3 regions of the Streptomyces sp. NPDC101151 genome follow, and region 2 is predicted to be linked to each of the others. Evidence: riboswitches for the same ligand, from Rfam matches in the RefSeq annotation. Region 2 holds a riboswitch; each other region holds the start of a gene.
What was found. A riboswitch is a leader RNA that binds a small molecule or an ion and turns the genes downstream of it on or off. The one in region 2 is predicted to bind cobalamin.
Positions count from the first base shown of each region.

Region 1: linked by a shared signal. The riboswitch ahead of ACIRU3_RS46790 (CbtB-domain containing protein) and the one ahead of ACIRU3_RS34660 (prenyltransferase/squalene oxidase repeat-containing protein) in region 2 are both predicted to bind cobalamin.
Region 3: linked by a shared signal. The riboswitch ahead of ACIRU3_RS35520 (ribonucleoside-diphosphate reductase subunit alpha) and the one ahead of ACIRU3_RS34660 (prenyltransferase/squalene oxidase repeat-containing protein) in region 2 are both predicted to bind cobalamin.

Region 1 covers NZ_JBIWPP010000084.1:946-3,200, reverse strand. The annotation lists gene ACIRU3_RS46795 (CbtA family protein) at 1-720, opposite strand, end outside; gene ACIRU3_RS46790 (CbtB-domain containing protein) at 742-960, opposite strand; cobalamin riboswitch at 997-1,146, opposite strand; partial or broken gene ACIRU3_RS46785 (NAD(P)-binding domain-containing protein) at 1,274-1,471, opposite strand; gene ACIRU3_RS46780 (enoyl-CoA hydratase/isomerase family protein) at 1,504-2,255, opposite strand, start outside.
Region 2 covers NZ_JBIWPP010000027.1:3,620-5,874, forward strand. The annotation lists gene ACIRU3_RS34655 (prenyltransferase/squalene oxidase repeat-containing protein) at 1-642, opposite strand, end outside; cobalamin riboswitch at 767-841, opposite strand; cobalamin riboswitch at 926-1,059, shown strand; gene ACIRU3_RS34660 (prenyltransferase/squalene oxidase repeat-containing protein) at 1,241-2,255, shown strand, end outside.
Region 3 covers NZ_JBIWPP010000028.1:86,002-88,256, forward strand. The annotation lists gene ACIRU3_RS35520 (ribonucleoside-diphosphate reductase subunit alpha) at 1-843, opposite strand, end outside; cobalamin riboswitch at 969-1,106, opposite strand; gene mctP (monocarboxylate uptake permease MctP) at 1,407-2,255, opposite strand, start outside.

The DNA.
Region 1 (2,255 bases), on a different contig from region 2:
GGCGTTCGCGGGCTTCGGGTTCAGCAGGCGTTCGGCCAACTCGCCGAAGAGCAGACCGAAACCGCCCCACAGAACGGTCTGGATGGCCAGCGCCGAGAGCCGGAACCGCCACAGCAGAGCGGCCGGGAAGTCCTTCGGCACCTCGTCGACGACCGGCAGGAACTCATACGCCACCCCGATCACGACGACGAACGCCGCCACCGCGGCCACCGTCGCCCACCAGGCGCCCAGCGAGGGCGCGAGGCGCTTGCCCACCATGGTGGCGGCAATCGCCAGGAGCACGCTGAGCAGCATCATCAGGAAATACAGCGTGGTCCGCCTGCCGATGGTGTCCGGGTCACCGACCGACGGCGGATTGGCCGGGTACTTCAGGAACGGCACCACGTACACGGCCACCAGGGCACAGACCGACAGCAGCAGCGCGGTCGCCCGCGGGCTGAAGCGGCCCACCCGGCCCAGCGCGAAGCAGTACGCGAGCGCCGCGATGCCACCGAAGGCGACCCCGTAGACGAGGACACCGGTGGCCAGACCGGCGGTGGACTGCAGGGAGCGGGAGACGACTTCCATCTCGTGCTCGTGGGAGTGGGCGTCCTCGAAGCCGATCGCCCTGTCCACGCTCGGCTCACCGAGGAGGTAGGCGACGACGAGAGCGAGCACACCGGCGGCCAGACCGGCGAGCATGCCCCGCACGAGGAGGTTTCTTACCGTTGCGGAGTTCATGAGAGTGCGGCGTCCCTCGCGTCAGTGGCAGGGGAAGCCGAGCAGGTGACGGGCGTCGTGCACCCACTCATGGACGTCCGTGCCGCTGAACACGGAGGTGGCGCCCTGCTCGGCGCCGACGAAGTACAGCAGAACCAGCATCAGGATGCCGAAGAAGACCGCCCACGGCGCTATCGCCTTCAGCGGCAGCGTGGCGGGAACAACGGGAGTGGCTGTCGGCGGAGCGACGGTCTGCGCCATGGCAGGACCTCCTCTGGGAGTTCGCGTCCCATCTCGGTGGTGCACAGGACGACGGCCACGGGTCTGACTCACGAAACACCCCTTCTTCCAAGGTGTCTCGCACACAGTGGCGCGACCGTGCCGGATTCCCACCGGCTTCCGTCTCGCCGTCGTCAATATCGCACCGACCGTACCGCGTGCCGCCTGCCCGGCCAAGACCGCGTCCACCTGGCGGCATCCAGCCGGCACGCCAGGTGGACGGACCGGTGACCAGCGGGTCAGCGGTGGCGGAATTCCGGCGGTCGCTTGTCGACGAAGGCGCCCACGCCCTCCTGTCGTCGTAGAGGTCGAGGACGTGGCGGCCCGCGGGGAGCATGCTGACGACCACGTCGGCGCCCGCCACGGCGGCGGACGCGCATCCGGCCGGTTCGGCACCGGCCGTGGCCGCGGTGTCGAGGGCGTCGGGCACGAGGTCGTGGCCGGGTACCCGGTGGACGGCCTTGACCAGGTTGGCGGCCATGGGGCCGCCCATGTGACCGAGTCCGATGACGGCGATGGTGCGGCTCACCAGGCCACCTCCGTGGCGGCGTCGGGTCCGGCGAGCCCCAGCTCCCGGTCGCCGAGGGGGGCGAAGAAGCGTTCGACGTCGGCGTCGGTGACCTCGGCGAGCCTGGCCGGGGACCAGTGCGGGTTGCGGTCCTTGTCGATGACCTGGGCGCGGATGCCCTCCACCAGGTCGGCTGTGCTCAGGGTCGCGCAGGAGACGCGGTACTCCTGGTCGAGGACCCGCTCCAGCGGGCCGAGGCGCCGAGCGCGGCGCATGGCGACGAGGGTGACCTTGAGCGAGGTGGGCGACTTGGCGAGCAGGGTTTCGGCCGCCTCCTTCGCGTCGGGGCCGCCCTGGGCGAGCAGCCGGTGGATGATCTCCTCGACCGTGTCGGCGGCGTAGCAGGTGTCGATCCACTCGCGCCGTCCGGCCAACTCGCCCGGCGGCGAGGGCCGCACATGGCGTGCCAGGACGTCTCGTACGGGCAGGTCGGCGAGGTCGTCGACGAGGTGCCGGAGGGACGTGGACGGTACGTAGTGGTCGGCCAGGCCGCACAGCAGGGCGTCGGCTGCGCCGATCTGGGTGCCGTTCAGCGCGAGGTGGGTGCCCAGTTCTCCCGGCGCGAGGGCGAGGAGATGCGTGCCGCCGACGTCGGGGACGAAGCCGATGCCGGTCTCGGGCATGGCGATCCTGGACCGCTCGGTGACGACCCGGACGCTGCCGTGCGCGGAGACGCCGACACCGCCGCCCATGACGATGCCGTCCATGA
Region 2 (2,255 bases):
GCTGGGGTTACCTTCGGCCTTGCTGAAGTTCCAGCCGCCGTCGTTGTGCTGGTTGGCACGGATGCGGGTGATGACTGTGTTGCGCAACGCCTGCGGAATGCGGGCCTGCCCGGACTGGGTCTTCGCGCTGTTCAGGGCGAGCGCGGCGAAGACGGTGCCGTTGAAGTTGGCCGACGGGCCGATGTAGCCGGGCTCGGAGGTCTGCCAGTAGCCGTAGATGTCGGCGATCAGGTTGCGGGAGGCGGAGACTCGGGACGGGTCGATACCGGCCGCGTAGGCGTTCAGCGTGGCGCGCTCGTAGTCGGTGACGACGGGCGAGGCGGACGGCCAGCCGGCGGTGGAGAGCAGGTTGCGGTAGACGGTTCTCGCGTTCTTGCTCGTGTCGCCGCCGGGTGTCACGTCCACGGCGGCTGTCCCGGCCGAGGCGAGAGCGCTGAACGCCCACTCGTTGGACAGTCCGGAGCCCGCGTACGAACCGTCTGCCGCCTGGAGCGACCTGAGGTAGGTGACGCCGTTCGTCTTCGACGTGGCGATCTGGGCCGGTGTGGAGGTCGCCGCCGCGGGCAGCGTGGTGAGCGCGAAGACCCCGATTGCGGCGGTCGCGGTGAGGACGGCACGACGGTAGGACAGCGAACGGGACATGGCCTGCTCCTTGGATGAAGGACGCCGGCCGAACCCGATGCTGGGCCTCTGACGTCCCGTGGAGCAGCGGGTCTGGCCGCCGTCCGGAACGCGTGGATCGGCTTCCAAAGGTGCTTCGCCGCTTGGGCATTCGGGCTCGGGCCGGCCCCTGCCGTCCCATACCGCTGCGCGTCAGCCCCGGACTCCCACCGGGTTCCCCCACTCGGCAGTCCGGGACGGTACCTGACGCGTACCCGAGCCGCCAGCAGTCGCCCCGACCGGCCTGTGGCCCACCCTTGACGGTCTCTATGAACCGTGTTCAAATCCCGCTGATACGCAATAAGTTCCAGGGGAAGCCGGTCGAAGCCCGGCGCTGACCCGCAACCGTAGGCCCGGCACCGTCGGGCGAGCCGGACTGCCTGGAGCGTGTTCATCAGCAACAGACGCCGTCGTGGACTACGGCGTGGTGCGACCAGCTTCCGGCTGCGGGGAACTCTCCGTCCGACGGGGGCCCTCTGCCACGTCTGCGCCCGCGTCGGGCAGGCGCGAGGGGGCCGTGGTGCGAACGGGGAAGCGAAGAAACGGGAGAACAGCAGGCGCACGAGGCGTGACTTCGCTCATGTCCGCCCTGTTCATCCTGCTGGCGGCCTGCGTGACGTTCCTCACGACGACGCCCGCCTCGGCCGACGGTGTCGGTGACTGCACCGCGACCAAGGGCGCCGTCGTCGCCGTCGACTTCGGGCCGTTCGGCGGCAAGATCGAACGCGGCTGCGACCCCACGCCCACCACCGGCTACGAGCTGCTGCACGACGCCGGATTCAGCACCACCGGTACCCAGCACGACGGCCCCGCCTTCATCTGCCGCATCGGCTACCGCTCCTTCAACTCCGGTACGCAGTACCCGACTCCGGACAAGGAGTCCTGCGTGCTGACCCCGCAGGCCACGGCGTACTGGTCCTACTGGATCGCCTCGCCCGGCCAGGACGAGTGGACCTACAGCCAGTACGGCGCCATGGACCGCAAGCTCAAGGACGGCGACGTCGACGCCTGGGTCTACGGCGGCACGGACGTCGGCGGCACCACGGGCAAGCCCACCTTCGGTCCCGACGACGTACGCGCCGGCGGCACCCACACTCCGGACCCGGGGGACACGCCCACCGGCGCCCCGGGCAAGGTCGACGTGAAGGCTGCCGCTGCCTGGCTCAAGGGCCGCATGACCGATGGTGACCGCATCGTCGACGATGGCGCCACCACCCCGAACTACTCGCTGACCGTCGATACCGCCTACGCGCTCGCCGCGGTGGACGGGAAGAGCGCCGCGCTCGACAAGGTCACCGGCTTTCTCGCCGCCCACGTCGCTGAATTCGCCTTCCCGAACGGCGCCGACCAGGTTCCCGACGCCACTGCCGTCGCTCGGCTGGCTCTTCTCGCCAAGGTCACCGAACGCGATCCGCGGGCCCTCGGCGGGCATGACCTCGTCGACGTCCTCAAGAAGAACGTGTGTGCGGCGGGCCCCGAGTCCGGCGACGCGGCCCCGGGTTGCACCGCCAAGGGTGACTTCCGGTCCTCGTCCTACACCGAGGGCCAGGCTCTGTCGGTCCTGGCCCTGCTGCGTGCCGGAGTGACGCCCCCGA
Region 3 (2,255 bases), on a different contig from region 2:
GATGCCGTTGGAGTGCCCGTTGGTGCCGCGGATCAGCGAACCGCGGCTGCGGATCCGGGAGTACGACAGACCGATGCCGCCGGCGTGCTTGGAGAGGCGGGCGACCTGGTGGTAGCGGTCGTAGATGGAGTCCAGCTCGTCCAGCGGGGAGTCGAGGAGGTAGCAGGACGACATCTGGGGGTGCCGCGTGCCGGAGTTGAAGAGGGTGGGGGAGGAAGGCAGGTAGTCGAGGCGGCTCATGAGCCCGTACAGCGCCGAGACCTCGTCCACGGAGCGGGCCGTGTCGTCCTCGGCGAGGCCCGCGGCGACGCGCAGCATGAAGTGCTGGGGCGTCTCGATCACCTTGCGGGTGATGGGGTGCCGCAGCAGGTAGCGGCTGTGCAGGGTGCGCAGGCCGAAGTAGCCGAAGCGGTCGTCGGCGGTCCGGTCGACCAGCGCGTCCAGACGCTCGGCGTGCAGCCGCACGAACTCCGCCGTGCGGTCGGCCACCAGGCCCTCGCGGTGCCCCACGGCGACGGACTCGGTGAAGGACGTGACGCCCTGCGAGGCGGCCTCGGCGCGGATGGAGACGGTCAGCAGCCGGGCGGCCAGCCGGGAGTAGGCGGGGTCCTCGGAGATGAGGCCGGCGGCCGCCTCCGTGGCCAGCTCGCGCAACTCCGCCTCGTCCGCCCGGGCGGAGCGGCCCCGCAGCGCGGCCGCGGCGACGCGGCCGGGGTCGGCGTCGGGGAGGTCGGCGGTCAGCTCGGTCAGGGTCCGCAGCAGCGCGGCACCGGGACCGTCGGTGTCCACCGGGGCTTGCGTCGCCTGGATGGCTGAAGCCGGTTCGGCTGGCGCGATGGTCACGTGGGGCTCTCCCTCGCTCGGCACGGGGGCCTGGCGGAGGGCAGGGGGCAGCACGAGCGCGCACGGCGTCGCGTCCACCGGCCCACTCCACGAAGCCCGGACGTCTGGAGGCACCCGGACCGGACGGCCGGGCGCGCGCTGCCGGCAGGTCCTCGGACTGAACAGGCGTGCGGATACACGCAAGTACACCGTTGCGGGACAGTTCCGGATTCGCACCGGATTCCCCTGCGACGACAGCGAGGACGAGCATACATCTAGTGCCGGGCTGTGGTGTCACCCCCAGATGTTGTGTCTGTTGCGTGTTGCGGCGGCTTCAGAGTGTCAACTCGTAGGTGGGGATCCGGACGGCGTCCAGGTGGGGGACGGGGTTCCGGTTCCGCGCGCGTGTGCGAACGGGGCCGAGGTGTTCGTGGCTCCTCCGGGCGCCGATGCGGTGGGGCGCTGCGCATCGGGCGCTGGGCGGACGGCGGCCCCACGGCGGGCGGGCACGAACAGCGGGCCGCCGTGGTGCTCGGCGGCCCGCTGCGGGGTGCGTGGGGTTGCCCGTGCCCCTCGGGCGCGGTTCAGTGACCGGCGCCTGCCGTGGCCGGCGGAAGCTCCACCTCGACGCCCGCGTCGCCGGCGTCCGCCGTGTAGTCCTCCGGCCTGGTCTCGTCGAGGCCCTCGGGGGCCTTCACGGCCTTCAGGACGAAGGTCAGGACCACCGTGACGACGACGTTCAGCACGAAGGCCGTGAGACCGATGTAACCGATCTCACCGATGCCCGGGATCTCCTTCGCGGAGCCGCCGAAGTGCTTCTGGGTCGGCGAGGCCACCCCGTACGCGGCGAACGTGCCGTAGATCATTCCGACCGCCCAGCCGGCGAGCAGCGCCCAGCGGTGGAACCACCGGGTGAACAGGCCACCGACCAGGGCCGGGAAGGTCTGCAGGATCCAGATGCCGCCCAGCAGCTGGAAGTTGATGGCGACCGTCTTGTCCATCGTCAGGACGAAGACCAGCGCACCCACCTTCACCAGCAGCGACACCAGCTTGGAGACCCGGGTCTCCTGCTCGGGCGTGGCGTCGGGCCGGATGAAGTCCTTGTAGATGTTGCGGGTGAAGAGGTTCGCCGCCGCGATGGACATGATGGCCGCGGGCACCAGGGCGCCGATGCCGATCGCCGCGAAGGCCACGCCCGCGAACCAGTCCGGGAACATGTCCTCGAACAGCTGCGGAATCGCCAGCTGCCCGTTGGTGACCTTCACCCCGGCCGCGATCGCCATGAAGCCGAGCAGCGCGAGCAGGCCCAGCATCAGCGAATACAGCGGCAGGATCGTGGTGTTGCGCCGGATCACCTCACGGCTCCTGGACGACAGCGTCGCGGTGATCGAGTGCGGGTACATGAACAGCGCGAGCGCCGAGCCGAGCGCCAG